4 regions of the Paracoccus sp. 08 genome follow, and region 2 is predicted to be linked to each of the others. Evidence: riboswitches for the same ligand, from Rfam matches in the RefSeq annotation. Region 2 holds a riboswitch; each other region holds the start of a gene.
The links. A riboswitch is a leader RNA that binds a small molecule or an ion and turns the genes downstream of it on or off. The one in region 2 is predicted to bind cobalamin.
Positions count from the first base shown of each region.

Region 1: it holds a riboswitch for cobalamin, as region 2 does, so the genes downstream of both, GBO37_RS13380 (DUF1636 domain-containing protein) here and GBO37_RS14445 (TonB-dependent siderophore receptor) in region 2, are expected to answer to the same signal.
Region 3: it holds a riboswitch for cobalamin, as region 2 does, so the genes downstream of both, GBO37_RS02435 (ABC transporter substrate-binding protein) here and GBO37_RS14445 (TonB-dependent siderophore receptor) in region 2, are expected to answer to the same signal.
Region 4: it holds a riboswitch for cobalamin, as region 2 does, so the genes downstream of both, GBO37_RS09615 (energy-coupling factor ABC transporter permease) here and GBO37_RS14445 (TonB-dependent siderophore receptor) in region 2, are expected to answer to the same signal.

Region 1 covers NZ_WEKR01000044.1:3,173-7,016, reverse strand. Annotated here, with positions in the region: gene cobN (cobaltochelatase subunit CobN) at 1-1,181, opposite strand, end outside; gene cobW (cobalamin biosynthesis protein CobW) at 1,195-2,238, opposite strand; gene GBO37_RS13380 (DUF1636 domain-containing protein) at 2,241-2,651, opposite strand; cobalamin riboswitch at 2,746-2,972, opposite strand; gene cobO (cob(I)yrinic acid a,c-diamide adenosyltransferase) at 3,013-3,642, shown strand; gene otsB (trehalose-phosphatase) at 3,744-3,844, shown strand, end outside.
Region 2 covers NZ_WEKR01000064.1:85,251-89,094, reverse strand. Annotated here, with positions in the region: gene GBO37_RS14445 (TonB-dependent siderophore receptor) at 1-1,593, opposite strand, end outside; cobalamin riboswitch at 1,726-1,913, opposite strand; gene bhcR (HTH-type transcriptional regulator BhcR) at 1,976-2,797, opposite strand; gene bhcA (L-aspartate--glyoxylate aminotransferase BhcA) at 2,995-3,844, shown strand, end outside.
Region 3 covers NZ_WEKR01000005.1:59,258-63,101, forward strand. Annotated here, with positions in the region: gene GBO37_RS02430 (iron ABC transporter permease) at 1-368, opposite strand, end outside; gene GBO37_RS02435 (ABC transporter substrate-binding protein) at 365-1,372, opposite strand; cobalamin riboswitch at 1,510-1,727, opposite strand; gene GBO37_RS02440 (hypothetical protein) at 1,990-2,244, opposite strand; gene GBO37_RS02445 (TRAP transporter large permease subunit) at 2,371-3,687, opposite strand; gene GBO37_RS02450 (TRAP transporter small permease subunit) at 3,687-3,844, opposite strand, start outside.
Region 4 covers NZ_WEKR01000022.1:32,805-36,648, reverse strand. Annotated here, with positions in the region: gene cobM (precorrin-4 C(11)-methyltransferase) at 1-100, shown strand, start outside; gene GBO37_RS09620 (cobyrinate a,c-diamide synthase) at 97-1,434, shown strand; cobalamin riboswitch at 1,455-1,671, shown strand; gene GBO37_RS09615 (energy-coupling factor ABC transporter permease) at 1,702-2,367, shown strand; gene cobF (precorrin-6A synthase (deacetylating)) at 2,364-3,104, shown strand; gene GBO37_RS09605 (GAF domain-containing protein) at 3,120-3,844, opposite strand, start outside.

The DNA of each region.
Region 1 (3,844 bases), on a different contig from region 2:
GCCCCCACCGCCTGCGCGGATGCCGGCGCGTCCAGCCCGACGGCATGGGCCTGTTGCCAGTCGCGGCCCGGATAGGTGGAGAGCACCATTGCCACCCGGCCCACGCCCTGCGCCAGGGCGTGCCAGGCGGCGATGCGGTCGACGGCCCGGGCCAGCATCGCCGCATCGGGCCGGTGCACGAAGCGCGAATATTGCAGGTCCGGGTCGCGCGGGCTGACCGCCTTGAAGCTGATGAGGCCCGCGAAGATGCGTCCGTCGACCTCGGGCAGGACGACGTTCATCGCCAGGTCCGACGGCGACAGCCCGCGTTCGGCCGCCAGCCAGTCGCGGCGGCGGTTGGTGGACAGGGCCACCTGGAACACCGGGCAGGACCAGCCGCAGAAGGGCACGCCGCCCCCGGAAAAGCCGGTCGCGTTCACCACCAGCTCCGGCCCGTCCGGCAGGGCAGCCGTCAGCCAGTCCGCCAGCCCCGGCGCCTTCAGCGACGGCACGAAGACGCCCATCGCGGTAATGCCGCGGTCGCGCAGGGCCCGGATCAGCGCGTCGATGGGCGCCACATCCGCCGCCGCCAGCCAGCTGCGATAGAAGGTGACCAGCGTCGCGACCGGGCCCGGGTCGGCGACCACCCCCCGGTCGGGGTCGTGAAAGCCCATCGCGGGCAGGGTCTTGACCCCCGGCACGGGCGCGGCCTGCAGGCCCGATGCGATGGCCATCTGCGCCAGCGCCGCCTGCGCCGCGACCGCGCCGCCCTGGTCGCAATGCCGCCGCAGCACGCGCAGGACCGAGGGGGGAACGGTCGAGATCTCCTCCAGCCGTAGATCGTCGCGGCCGTCCGCTGGCAGCACGGCCAGCGCGATGCCGCGCCTGCGCGCCAGGTCCTGCACCGACGCCAGGCCATAGGGCCAGTAAGCCTCGCCACCGATCAACCGGATCAGGATGCCGCGCGCGCCCGACAGGGTGTTCTCGACATAGGTGTCGACCGAGACCGGGTGCCGCAGTGCCACCAGGTTGCACAGCCGCGTGGGCGGAAGCCCCCCCGCCGCGCGCCGCCAGCCTTCCGCAAAGGCCCCCAGGTCGCTGTCCGAAAAGGACAGGACCACCAGATCGCCGGGGGTCTGACCGGGATCATAGGGGGCGTCAGACTGTTCAAGCCCGACCTGTTCGCGGAAGATGACATGCATCAGGCGGGCCCGGTCATGCTGGCACGGCCTCCAGCACGGCGCGGATCGCGTCGGGGTTCACGTCGTCGTGCTCCGCGATCACCACAAGGCGCGACCGGCGCGGGGTCTGGCCCCAGGGGCGGTCGTACTGATGGCGCACCCGGGCGCCCACGGCCTGCACCAGAAGGCGCATGGGCTTGCCCGCGACGGCGACATGGCCCTTGACGCGCAGCACGTTCTGCTCGGCGGCCAGACGGGCGATGCGGGCGGCCAGATCGGCCGGGTCGGTGATTTCGGGCAGGTCAATGACGACGGTGTCGAAATCCTCATGCTCGTGGTCGTCGGCGCCGTCGTGATGGCTGGGGCGGGCGTCCAGGTCGTCCTCGGCGGCCTTGCCCAGGCCCAGGACCAGGCGCGGATCGACCGCGCCCTCGGTCACGGTCAGGATGGGCAGGGGGCGGGGCAGCTCTGCCTCGATCGCGGCGCGGGCGGCGGCGACGCCCTCCGGCCCGGCCAGATCGGCCTTGGTCAGCAGGATCACGTCGGCGCAGGCGATCTGATCCTCGAAGACCTCGGACAGGGGCGTCTCGTGGTCCAGGCCGGGGTCGGCGGCGCGCTGCGCGTCCACCGCCGCCACGTCCGGGGCAAAGCGGCCGGCCGCCACGGCCTCGGCGTCGGCCAGGGCGATCACCCCGTCCACGGTGATGCGCGAGCGGATGGCGGGCCAGTCGAAGGCCTTGAGCAACGGTTTCGGCAGCGCCAGCCCGGACGTCTCGATCAGGATGTGGTCCGGCCGGGCGGGAAGCGCCATCAGCGCCTCCAGCGTGGGGATGAAGTCGTCGGCGACGGTGCAGCAGATGCAGCCGTTCGACAGCTCGACGATATTCTCGGCCGGGCAGGCGGCATCGGCGCAACCCTTCAGGATCTCTCCATCGACACCCATCGTGCCGAATTCGTTCACGATCACCGCAAGGCGCAGCCCCTGGGGGTTGGCCATCAGATGGCGCACCAGGGTCGTCTTGCCCGACCCCAGAAAGCCGGTGATCACGGTGACGGGGGTCTTGATAAGGTCGATCATGGTCACTCCTGCGACAGGGTATGCGGGGGGATGCGGGCAAGGCTCTGCTTGCGGAAGACGGCGGGGCGTTCGCGCCACGGCACGATGCCGTCGGCGGTTCCGGCATAGGCGCGCGCGCCCGACAGGATGTCGGCGGCGTCGTCCAGCGTCAGGCGGCCATAGACATAGGACCACTTGCCCGGCGCGGACAGCGCGACGGAACAGCCCTGCGAACAGGCGGAAAGGCATTCGACGGGGCGGATCTCGACGCCGTCGGGGGCGGTGCGGGACAGCAGGTCGTGCAGCCGAGCGCCAAGGCGCGGCGCGTCCAGGCCAAGGGCATCCGTCCTTGCGGCATCGGTCCCTGCGGCATCGGGAACCGGGTCGGGCACGGTGCCGCGACAGGTGGTGCAGACATGCAGAACGGCGCGCATCGCGGCCCCTTCCTTGTTGCGGCAAGGGGCGTCCGAGAGGAGGCGGCACGGGGCATCCGGCCATCACCTGCCGGTCGCGAAACACCCCGTTCGCCCGTCATCGTCAGGTGCTGGCAGGTCTCCCGGCTTGCGGATCCAGGGGCGGATGCCCCGACGGTCGTCCCACCTTCCCAGCCCCAATCGGGGCCAGTGGATCGGGCGACCTCTCCGGTCACGGTCGCGGGGGCGGCTGCGCTTGGGGTCGCGGGTCTGATGACCCGGGGCCTTGTCGCATTCCCTCTTCGCCTGTCATAGACAGGAACCAACACGCCCTCACCCAAMCCCCCGCACCCGCCGTTTGTCAACCGCAAGGAGCGACCCGATGACGCAGACCGACCCGATTTCCGCCGAGGATCAGGACCGCCACGCCGCCAAGATGGCCAGGAAAAAGGCCGCCCGCGACCGCATGATGGAGACCAAGACCGGCGAAAAGGGCCTGATCATCGTCCATACCGGGCCGGGCAAGGGCAAGTCGTCGTCGGGGTTCGGCATGATCATGCGCTCCATCGCGCACGCGATGCCCTGCGCCGTTGTGCAGTTCATCAAGGGCGCGTGGGACACGGGCGAACGCACGCTGCTGACCACGCATTTCACCGACATCTGTCAGTTCCACGCCATGGGCGAGGGCTTTACCTGGGAGACGCAGGACAAGTCCCGCGACATCGCCATGGCGCAGGCCGGATGGGCGCGCGCGCAGGACCTGATCCGTGACCCGGCCATCCGCATGGTCCTGCTGGACGAGATCAACATCGCGCTGCGCTATGGTTATCTGGACGCGGCCGAGGTGGTGGCCTTTCTGCAGGCGGAAAAGCCCGCCATGACCCATGTGGTGCTGACCGGGCGCGGCGCCCCCGACGCGCTGATCGAGGCCGCCGACCTGGTGACCGAGATGACCCAGGTCAAGCATCCGTTCCGGTCTGGGATCAAGGCGCAAGCCGGGGTCGAATACTGACGCGCGCGGGTCGGCGGTCAAAAAACCTCACGCGGCGGTGAACCCTCGGGGGGAGTCACGGGTTCCCTTTGGTATATCCCAATCGCCGGAGCCCGCCTGACGTGACCCCACCCCCGCTTGCCCCCGACGCCGCCCTGTTCCTGGATTTCGACGGCTGCCTGGTCGACATCGCCCCCCGGCCCGATGCGGTCGTTGTCACGCA
Region 2 (3,844 bases):
GGTCTTGACGCTGCCGTCGGGGTTTTCCGCGTCCAGATAGGTATAGCTGGCGCCCAGGGTCAGATCGTCCGACACCACGATGCGGGCTGCTATTTCCACCCCGTGGCGGGGGCTTTCGCCCGAAAGGTTGAGATAGGAATAGAATTCAACTCCGTTCCGAACCCCGACTACATAGTCGTCAATCTCGTCCTCCAGCGTCTCGTTAAAGTAAGTGATGTCGACGATCCCGCGACCGTCGGGCAACTGCGCCTCGACACCAAGATCAAAGCCACGGTTCTTTTCAGGGCGCAGACCAGGATTGCCCTGATAGACTAGGGTTCCGTAATCGGCATCGGCATACAGCTCGAAATAGGACGGGTTCACCAACCCCGTCCCGGCGGATGCGTGCAGGCGGAACGGACGGTCGGGCATCTGCCAGGACAGACCCAGGTTCCAGCTGGTGAAATCGGCAAAGACGCGGTTCGCGTCGTGGCGCAGCCCGGCCTGGACATCCAGTCCGCTGGCCAGCATCGCGCGGTATTCCAGCGCGACCGACGACATCTCCCGGGACTGCCCCGGCGCAGTCGAGTTGCTGTCGCGCTGATGTTCCGCCAAGAGGTTCAGCAGCTGCGAGGCATCGGCGGCCGACCCGTCCAACCCCAGGCTGGCGCGATATTTCAGCTTTTCGGTCTGGCCGCGCCGGAACGGGCTGTTGTCCTGGCTCTGCCGGGTGTTGCTGTGCTGATAGTCCAGGCGCTGGACCAGGCGGCCGTCCAACGCGGTATGTTCCGCCCAGACCCCGCCCTGAAACTCGTCGCGGCGGCCGAACAGGTCGGCATCGACCAGATAGCTTTCGGCATCGGTCGCGGCAAAGTTCTCGGCGTCAAAGCCGTAATCCTCGGTGGACTGGCGCAGCGCCACCCCAAGGCGCAAATCGTCGGTGGCCTGGACGTCGCCGGACAGGACGGCGGTCTTGCGGTTGATCCCGTCCTTGCCGCCGCCATCGCCCGACTGGTCATAGCCCAGATCGTCGCGCGCCGACAGCGACAGCCGCAGCCCGCCCCGCTCCCCGCGACGGCTGACATGGATCGAGGCCGCCCCGCCGTTCCCGGCCTCGACCGAGCCGCCATAGGACAGGCCCTGGGGCGCGTCGCGGGTGATGATGTTGATCACCCCCGCCGAGGCGTTCGATCCATAGAACACCGATTGCGGCCCGCGCAGCACCTCGATCCGGTCGATGTCGGTGGTCTCCAGCCCGGTCAGGACGTATTCGTCCTCGCCCCCCGCCGCCTCGATGCCGTCGATCAGGATCAGGGTGTGGTTCGCCTCGGCGCCGCGGATGCGGACCTGTGCGATGCTGGCGCCGCTGCCGCTGACCGATACGCCGGGCAGCGCGCGCAGTGCGTCCTGGACGGTGGCGATGCCGCGATCCTCGATCTCGGTCGCGGTCAGGACGGTGTGGGCGCGGGCATAGCCGTCCTGGGCCACGGGCGTGATGCCGGCGGTCAGCACGATCTCGTCCAGCAGGATGGGTTCCCCCGGTGCCGGACCTTGCGCGGCGGCGGTCACGGGAAGGGCGACAAGCGTCGCCAGAAGACAGATCGGACGGCGCATCGGCACGGACCTTTCAAGGCAGGCACGGCCTGCGGCAAACAGAAATGCCCGGCACACGGACCCGGTGGGTCGCGGCAGGACGGTGACTGTCACCACTGCGGATCAGCCGCTTTCCTGGCACGCCCCGCGCCGGAAATGGGTGAGTGCTGCGGCAGGTCTCCTGGCTTGCGGGTCGATGCCTTGGCCGGCCTTCCCGGATCGCTCCAGTGGCATGATCGGCCATCGCTCTCCGCTTACAGTTGCGGGGGCAGCCCCGGATTGTCACCGGTGTTCCCTTTTGATCCGGCATGCAGGCCGGAACCGTAGCGGCGCCCTTGTGGCGCAGAGGCCCCGGAGCTGTCAACGGGATTCGCCCACCCGTTCCACGCCCGGCAAAAGTCGGTCAGCGCCCGCCCCGGCCCGATCCCAGATCGGCCGAAATCCGTTCCGCCGCGGTGGCGACCAGGCCGCCGATGCGGTCGACGGCGGCATCGGTCATGCGGTTCGTGGGGCCCGACACCGACACCCCGGTCACCGCCTCGCCATAGCTGTTGACGATGGAGGCCGCGACACAGCGCATTCCCAGGGTGCGCTCCTCATCGTCAAAGGCAAAGCCGCGATGGCGGATCAGGGCGATGTCGGCCTGCAGCGCGTCCGCGTCGGCGATGGTCTTGTCCGTGAACCGGGTGAAGGTCGCGTCGCGCAGGAACACCGCCAGCCGCGTCTGATCGAACGCCGCCAGCAGCGCCTTGCCGATTCCCGATGCGTGCAGCGGAGACCGGGTGCCGGGCGGGAAAAACGCGCGGATCGTCTGATGCGTCTCGACCTGGCTGACAAACAGCACGTCGCCGTCGCGTTCGATGCCCAAGTTGGCCGTCTCTCCGGTCAGGGCCATCAGGTCGCGCATCACCGCACGGCTGCGTTCGACGATGTTGGTGCGGCGCAGGAAGGCCGAACCAAGGCGGAACGCCTCGGGGCCGATGAACCACTCCTGCCGGTCGGGATTGTTCTCGACATAGCGACGGTGTTCCAGGGTGGCCAGGACGCGGTGCATGGTGGCGGGGGACTGGTCCAGATGCGTGGACAGCCCGGTCAGGGTGATCCCCTCATGCGCGGCCAGGGCCTCCAGCACGTCCAGCCCGCGGTCCAGGGCCTGGATGCTGGCGGCGGGCTGATCAGCCTTGCCGCCTTTTGGCCGTCCCCGCTTGCGCACCGGCTGCTGCATCGGAATCACGCCCCTTCCGTCTGTAACACCACAGAAAAATAATTTCATGAAAGCCGTTTTCCAGCAATGAAAAAATATTGCAGCCATGATTTCGCTGCGAAACCTGCATTAAACCAGATTTCCGAAAAACGATTTCAAAAAAATTTACCGGTTTGCGGACCCGTGCTACACCTTGTCGCATCAAGGAGGAGCCGACCGTGAGCACCCAGAACCCGATCTTCATTCCCGGCCCGACGAACATCCCCGAGGTGCTTCGCAAGGCCGTCGACATGCCCACCATCGACCATCGCAGCCCGATGTTCGGAAAGATCCTGCATCCCGCGCTGGAGGGGGTCAAAAAGGTCCTGAAATCCACGCAGGCGCAGGTCTTCGTGTTCCCCTCCACCGGCACAGGCGGGTGGGAGACGGCGATCACCAACACGCTGTCGGCGGGCGACGCGGTTCTGGCCACGCGCAACGGCATGTTCAGCCACCGCTGGATCGACATGTGCCAGCGGCACGGCCTTGACGTCCAGATCGTGGACCAGTCCTGGGGCGAAGGTATCCCCACCGACCGGTTCGAGGAGATCCTGACCGCCGACACGGCCCATCGCATCAAGGCGGTCCTGGCCACGCATAACGAAACCGCCACCGGCGTCCGGTCGGACATCGCCGCGGTCCGCCGCGCGCTGGACCGGGCGGGCCATCCCGCGATGCTGTTCGTGGACGGGGTCAGCTCCATCGCCTGCTATGACTTCCGGATGGACGAATGGGGCGTCGATGTCGCCGTTACCGGGTCGCAGAAGGGCTTCATGCTGCCCCCCGGCCTGGCGATCGTCGGCTTTTCGCCCAAGGCGATGACCGCGGTCGAGGGCGCGGGCCTGCCGCGCACCTTCTTCGACATCCGCGACATGGCGCGGGGCTATGCCGCGAACGGCTTTCCCTATACGCCGCCCGTCGGCCTGCTGAACGGGCTGAAGGTTGCCACCGACATGCTGCTGGACGAGGGGCTGGAGAACGTCTTTGCCCGCCATCACCGCATCGCCGAAGGCGTCCGCCAGGCCGTCG
Region 3 (3,844 bases), on a different contig from region 2:
GCCACCGCGACCGTCACGGCCCCCGTAGACGCCCCCGCCGAGATGCCCAGCAAATAGGGGTCGGCCAGTGCGTTGCGCAACAGCGTCTGCAGGACCAGCCCCGAGATCGCCAGCCCCGCTCCGCAGGCCCCCGCCACCAACGCGCGCGGCAGGCGGTAAGCCCAGACGATACCCTGATCGATCGGGTCCAGCGGATAGCCCGCACCCAGCATCTGGTTGGCCAGCGCCTGCCAGACCGTCGAGAGGGGGATCGGCGTTTCCCCCAGGGCGGTGCCGACCAGGGGGGCCGCCACGATCAGCAGCGACACCCACAGCCAGACCGGGGCCAAGGGGCGGCGGACGGTCGGCACCCCGACATCGGCGGTCATTCGGACAGCCCGTCCATGCCCGCCGCCAAGGCCTCCAGCCCGTCGATCATGCGGATGCCGGGATGCAGCGCCTCGGCGTCCAGGATGACGACGCGATCCCGGCGCACGGCGGTCATCCGGCGCGTGACCGGGTCCGTCTTCAGAAAGCGCAGCTTTGCCTCGACATCGTCGGCGGGAAAGCGGCGGCGGTCCATGCGCGCGATCACCAGCACCGAGGGGTCGGCACGGGCGATCGTCTCCCACCCCACGGCGGGCCATTCCTCGTCCGAGGTCACAACGTTGCGCAGGCCAAGGCGGTCCATCATCCAGGCCGGGACGCCCATCCCGCCCGCCATGTAGGGGTCCAGCGCCAGATCGGCCGAGGAGAACCAGACCGCCGCGGACGCATCCGGCAGGTCCATCGCCCGGGCGCGGTCCACGACCGCCGCCTCTCGGGCCTGCAGGTCGGCGATCAGCGCACGGCCCGCGTCCTGCGCGTCCATGACCCGCGCGATCTGGTCGATGCCGTCCCACAGCGTCGCGATGTCGAAGGGCGCAAGGCGGGTGCCGTCGGCGCCCACGCTGTTGTCCTTGCCTTGGCAGTCCGTGGGCATGACATAGGCCGGAATGCCCAGATCGGCGAACTGTCGGCGCGTGCCGACCGCCCCTTGGTCCCCGATCATCCAGGCGAACATCGTCGGCACGAAGCCGGGGCGCCGGTTCACCACCGATTCAAAGCTGGGCGTGTCGTCGCTGATGCGGTCCACCGTGGCGTCATCCTCCGCAAAGGCGGGCAGCACCGGGGTGAACCACAGCGCGGTCCCGGCCATCCGGTCCGCCTGGCCCAGCGCATACAGGATCTCGGTCGTGGACTGGCCGATCGACACGACGTTGTCGGGACGCGCGGGGATGGTCACCCGGTGCCCGCAATTGTCGATCACCAGCGGATAGTCGGTCGGCGCGGCAAGGGCCGCCTGGCCCAGGCCCAGCGCCACCGCGGTCGTCAGGAAGATTCTGGTCGTCATGGTCGTCCTTCATGAAACGAAGGACGGGGCTGAAAAAGGCGCAGCGGCGTCACCGGGGTCCCACCCGCCTTCGCGGTCGCGTCGGACGAAGGCCGTGGATCGGCGCATGCGGTCTTTCTCCGGGGCACCCCGCCCGGGTTGGTTCAAGTCATGATGGCAGGTCTCCTGACTTGCGGATCGCGGCCTTCCCCGCCTTCCCGGCGCAGGGGGCGCCAGTGGCATCATGGGGTCGGCTACCGCTTACAGTTGCGGGGGCAGTCGCGGATTCGGCGCCTGATGGCTACACCTCACCACGTTCCCTTTTCACCCTGCCGGGGCCTTGGCCGGCACGGGAACCATCACGGACGGAAATGCCGCCAGGTTGGGACAAAGTCAACCGCCGCGGCAAGCAGCCCGCAGCCGACCCGGCCACCACGGCCGACGCACTGCGACACCCACGGCTTATGCCAGCCTGACCCCGGCGACCGGTGCGCCGCTGGCCGAACGCGCGGGCGCCCTGCGGGGTCAGGACATTGGTCGCGGTCCTCCCTGCTAGGGAAGGATCGGTGGCATGGACGGGGGGGACGGATGCAGGACCTCAGACCGCCGGGCGATGGGGCGCCTGACACCGCAGGGCTTCAAACCTGGCCGGGCCTCTTTCGCCACAGGTGGCGGAGGTCCAGCCGGGGATAGTCCCGCTCGATCTGACTGCCCCAGAACAGGCCTGCGATCGGGGCGTCGGGATGGTCGGGATCAAGGCCGTAGTCGATCTGGGCGATGCGTTCGGCCGGCATGTGCAGGGTGTAACGCAGGAACAGGAACTGCTCCAGCCAGGCGTCATGGTCCTTGTTCGTGAACAGGTCCGGGCGGGGGACGGGTTCGGGGTCGTGCATGGTTGGGTCAGCCTTGGGTGACGGATCCCGATTGTCCGTCAATCCGCCTGCCGGTGCAACATTCCTGTCCCCGAACGAAAAGGGGGCACGCCGCATCCGGCATGCCCCCCGATCCACGGCAGGCGATCAGTAGATCGCCAGGGCCGGGAACAGGATCAGCAGGCCCACCGCCAGGATCTGCAACCCTATGAAGGGCAGCAGGGCGCGGAAGATCTCTCCCAGCGAGATGTCCGGCGGGGTCACCGACTTCAGGTAGAAGGCGGCGGGCCCGAAGGGCGGCGACAGGAAGCTGACCTGCATATTCATCGCGAACAGCACGCCGAACCAGACGGGGTCGTATCCCAGGCTGACGATGATCGGCACGAAGATCGGCATGGTCAGCAGCGCGATGCCTACCCAGTCCAGGAACATGCCTAGCACGAACAGGATCGCCATCATGAACAGGATGATGATCGTCGGGTTGTCGCTGATGCCGGTGATCAGTTCCGACACGAAGTTGATGCCGCCCATCAGGTTGAAGACGCCCACCAGGGCGGATGCGCCGATGCCGATCCAGACGATCATGCCGACCGTCTGCAGCGTCTGCATTGCCGCGCCGCGCAGAAGGCCCCAGGTGAATTCGCCGCGGATCACGGTCGAGATCAGCACGCCCGCCACGCCCACGGCGCTGGCCTCGGTCACGGATGCGATGCCGCCATAGATGGAGCCCAGCACCATAATCACGACCAGGATCGGCAGGAACAGGCCCTTGAGCAGGCGCAGCTTTTCGTCCCGCGGGACGCGGGCGGTGACGGCCGGGGGGACGTCGCCCGGCGTCAGCCAGGCACGGATCAGCACATAGGCCACATAGAGCAGCGCCAGCATGAAGCCCGGCACGAAGGCGGCCGTGAACAGGTCGCCGATCGAGACGTTCGCGGTCAGGCCATAGATGATCAGCACGATCGAAGGCGGCACCATGGTCCCCAGGCTGCCGCCCGCGCAGACGACCCCGATGGCCAGCTTGCGGTCATAGCCCTGGGCCAGCATCTGGGGCAGCGCGATCAGGCCCAGCAGCACGACCTCTCCTCCGATGATGCCGGACATGGCGGCTAGGATGACGGCCACGAAGATCGTCTGGACCGCCACGCCGCCGCGGATGCGGCCGCCGACCAGGCGCATCGCCTCGAACAGGTCGCGGGCGATGCCGCTGCGGTCCAGGATCGCGGCCATCAGCACGAACATCGGCACCGACACGAAGACGAAGCTGGACACGAAGGTATAGACGCGGCTGGTGATCAGCGGCACGACGTTCGGGCCGAACCACCCCAGGGCAAAGATCAGCGTGACCAGCAGCGTGACGAAGGCCAGCGGGATGCCCGTCAGCAGCAAAAGCAGCAGCAGCGCGAACAGAAGGCCCGTCCCGGCCTCGATCCCCAGGGATTGCAGCGAACCGAAGATCTCCATCAGCGGGCTCCCTTGTGCCCGCGGGCATAGTTGACGGTCAGGATGGCGAATTGCAGGGCCATGATCGCCAGCGCCACCATCAGCAGAACCTTGAGCACGCCCGGATAGGCCGGGTTCCAGGCCGAACCCGAAGTCTCGAGGTGAAAGCTGCCGTCGG
Region 4 (3,844 bases), on a different contig from region 2:
CGCGCTGGCGGGCGAGGGGTTCGAAGACAGCCGTCTTTACGCCGCCGATTACGACCGCCGCTATCGCCCCGTGGGCGACGCGCCGAGGTTTCCGGAATGACGCGCCCCCTGACGCCGGGCCTGATGATCTCGGCCCCCGCATCGGGGACGGGCAAGACCATGCTGATGCTGGGCCTGCTGACCGCTTTGCGCAGGCAGGGGCTCACGGTGCAGCCCTTCAAGTCGGGGCCCGACTACATCGATCCGGGGTTTCACTTCGCGGCCTCGGGGCGGGCCAGCTTCAACCTGGATGCCTGGGCGATGGAGCCGGGGCGGCTGATCGCCCATGCGACCGGCCAGCCGCCCGCCGACCTGGTCCTGGCCGAGGGGTCGATGGGCCTGTTCGACGGGGTGGCGACGGCGGGGGAAACCGGCATCGGCTCCAGCGCCGAAATCGCCCAGATGATGGGCTGGCCCGTGGTGCTGATCCTGGATGTCAGCGGGCAGGCACAGTCGGCGGCGGCCACGGCGCGGGGCTTTGCCACGCTGCGCCCCGACCTGCCCTTTGCGGGGGTGGTGCTGAACCGCGTGGCCTCGCCGCGCCATGACCGGCTGATCCGTGAGGGGATGACGCAGGCGGGCATCCGGGTGCTGGGCAGCCTGCCGCGGCAGGGCAACATCACCCTGCCCGAACGCCATCTGGGCCTGATCCAGGCCGAGGAGACCGCGGGCCTGCAGGCCATCCTGGACCATGCGGGCGATTTCATCGCCGCGCATTGCGACCTGGAGGCGATCATCGCCGCCGCCGCCCATCGCGCCCTGCCCGAGGCCGCCGCGCCGCGTCCGCTGACGCCCCCCGGCGGGCGGATCGCGCTGGCCCGCGACGCGGCCTTCAGCTTCGTCTATCCGCATGTGCTGGAGGCGTGGCGGCGCGCGGGGGCCACGATCCTGCCGTTCTCGCCACTGGCGGATCAGGGGCCGGATGACAGCGCCGACTGCTGCTGGCTGCCGGGGGGATACCCGGAGTTGCACGCGCCCCGGCTGGCCGCCTGCGACGGGTTCCGCACGGCCATGCACCGCTTTGCGGGAACGCGGCCGGTGCATGGGGAATGCGGGGGATACATGGCGCTTGGGGCAGGTCTGGTGGACGCTGCTGGAAAGCGACACCAGATGTTGGGGCTTCTGCGGCTGGAGACCAGCTATGCCAAGCGCCGCATGCATCTGGGATACCGCCGCGCCGATCCGCTGACGGCCCTGCCGGGACTGGGTCGCACGGCGCTGCGGGGGCATGAATTCCACTATGCCTCGATCCTGTCCCAGCCCGATGCGCCCTTGGCGCGCGTGACCGACGCGACCGGCGCCGCGGTGGAGGAAACCGGCAGCCACCGGACGATGTCCGGGGGCGGGCATGTGACCGGCACGTTCTTTCACCTGATCGCCCCGGCCGCGACTTGACGCAGGCCCTGCGATCCCGTCTATCTGACCCTCTGAATGGTGCCCGTCAGGCGTGAAACGCCGGGCTTCATCGGGAACGGGGAAGGGTGGACCCAATCGCGGCACCCGAAGCCCCGGCCGCCCCCGCGACTGTATGCGGAGAGCGCGCGTCACCCATGCCACTGGAGCGATCCGGGAAGGCCGACGCCGCGCCCGGACCCGCAAGCCAGGAAACCGGCCATGTCAGGCAACCCCATGCCGTCGGGTGGACGGCCACAGGAGGATGACATGCATATCGAAGAGGGCGTCGTCACCGGCGCCAAGCTGATACTGGGCTATGCCACGGCCGCCACGGCCGGGCTTTACGCGCTGAGGCTGGCGGCCCAGGCCCTGCGCGCGCAGGGCGGGGCGTCGCTGGCGGCGCGCGGGGCGCTGGCGACGGCCGCGACCTTCGTGTTCTTCCAGGTCCTGCCCACCGCGCCCGTGGGCGTGTCCGAGGTGCACCTAATCCTGGGATCGACGCTGTTCCTGATCCTGGGCGCGGCGCCGGCGGCGATCGGGCTGGCCCTGGGCCTGCTGATCCAGGGACTGTTCTTCGCGCCGTTCGATCTGCCGCAATACGGGATGAACGTGACCACACTGCTGGTGCCGCTATTCGCGCTGCAGGCGGTGGCGCGGCGGGTGATTGCGCCGGACACCGCCTATGTGGACCTGCGCTATGGTCAGGCGCTGGCGTTGTCGGCGGCCTATCAGGGGGGCATCGTGGCCTGGGTCGCGTTCTGGGCGTTCTATGGTCAGGGCGCCGGTGCGACGGCGGGGGTCCTGTCCTTCGGCGCGGCCTATCTGCTGGTCATCGTGGTCGAGCCGCTGGTCGATCTGGCCGCGCTGGCGGGCGCCAAGGCGGCGCGCGGCCTGCGCGGCAGCGGGCTGGTGACGCCCCGGCTCTACGCATGATCGATCTGGTGCTGATCGGGGCCGGCACGGGCCATCCCGACCACCTGACCCTGCAGGGCGTCCGCGCCCTGCAGGAGGCCGATCTGGTCCTGATCCCCCGCAAGGGCGCCGGGAAGGAGGATCTGGCCCATCTGCGCCGCGCGATGCTGGACCGCCACCGCCCCGGCGGCGCCGTGGCCCAGATCGACCTGCCGGTGCGCGATGCAAACCTGCCCTATCTGGAGGCCGTCGACCAATGGCATGATGCCATCGCGCAAGCTTGGGCGGCGGCCGTCGCGGCGGCGCTGCCGCAGGGCGGGACGGTGGCGATGCTGGTCTGGGGCGACCCGTCGCTCTATGACAGCAGCCTGCGCATTGCCGCGCGTCTGGACTGGCGCGCACGGGTGATCCCGGGAATCACCGCGATCCAGGCCCTGTGCGCTGCCCATGCCATTCCGCTGAACGCCCTGGGATCCGAGGTGCGGATCACCACCGGGCGGCGGCTGCGCGACGCGGGCTTTCCCGGCGACGCCGAACGGGTCGTGGTGATGCTGGACGGCACCTGCGCCTTTGCGACGCTGCCCCCGCAGGGCCTGCGGATCTGGTGGGGCGCCTATCTGGGCATGCCCGAACAGCTGCTGGAGGCGGGCCCCTTGACCGAGGCCGGACCGCGGATCGAGGCGGCACGCGCCGCCGCCCGGGCCGCGCATGGCTGGATCATGGATTGCTATCTGCTGGCCCGCGACGATGCAGCGTGACCGGCGCGCGGGACGTCAGGATGTCAGGCGGGTCGCGTCGTTGATCGTGCAGTCCCATGTCAGCCCGCCGTTCCGACCGGATGCGGGAAGCCCATGCCCCTCCAGCCACTTGACCTGACCGTCAGGCAGACGGATGCGCCAGCGATGGTGCCATGGGATCATTCCAGCGGCAGAGTTTCCGAACGATGCGCGGGCCAGCGGATAATCCTCGACCATGCAGAAGGCGAAGACATCGCCGAACCGCGCCATGTATTCGGCGGCCGGGATGCCCCAGATCTGCTGCGTCTCCGCGGTCGCGGCGTCGATCGTCTCGGTCCCATCGGGGGCATGGTGATAGGTCAGGACCGCGCTGGCAGGCTGTGGCAGGGCCGAGGCGCCGCCCGGTTCCTGACCGATGGCGGTCCGCATCCGTTCGAACAGGACCATCGTCTTGATCTGCGTCGAGACACCTTCCGCGAAAGCCTGCAGCACCTCGACATTGGCCGAGGTCCAGTCCCGCGGCCTGCTTTCGGCCACGCAGAGGGCGGCGATGGCCCTGCCCGTCTCGTCCTTGACCGGCACGCCCAGATAGGCGACCACGCCGAACCTGCCGATTGCCAGATGCCCGCTGAACCGCGGGTCGATCCGGGCATCCGCGATGACCAGCGGCGCGGAATTCGCGACGACGATCCGACAGAAGGAATAGGCAAGCGACGTGACGCGATCCTCGTCCGCGGTCAGCATCAGGCCCGCCTCGGCCT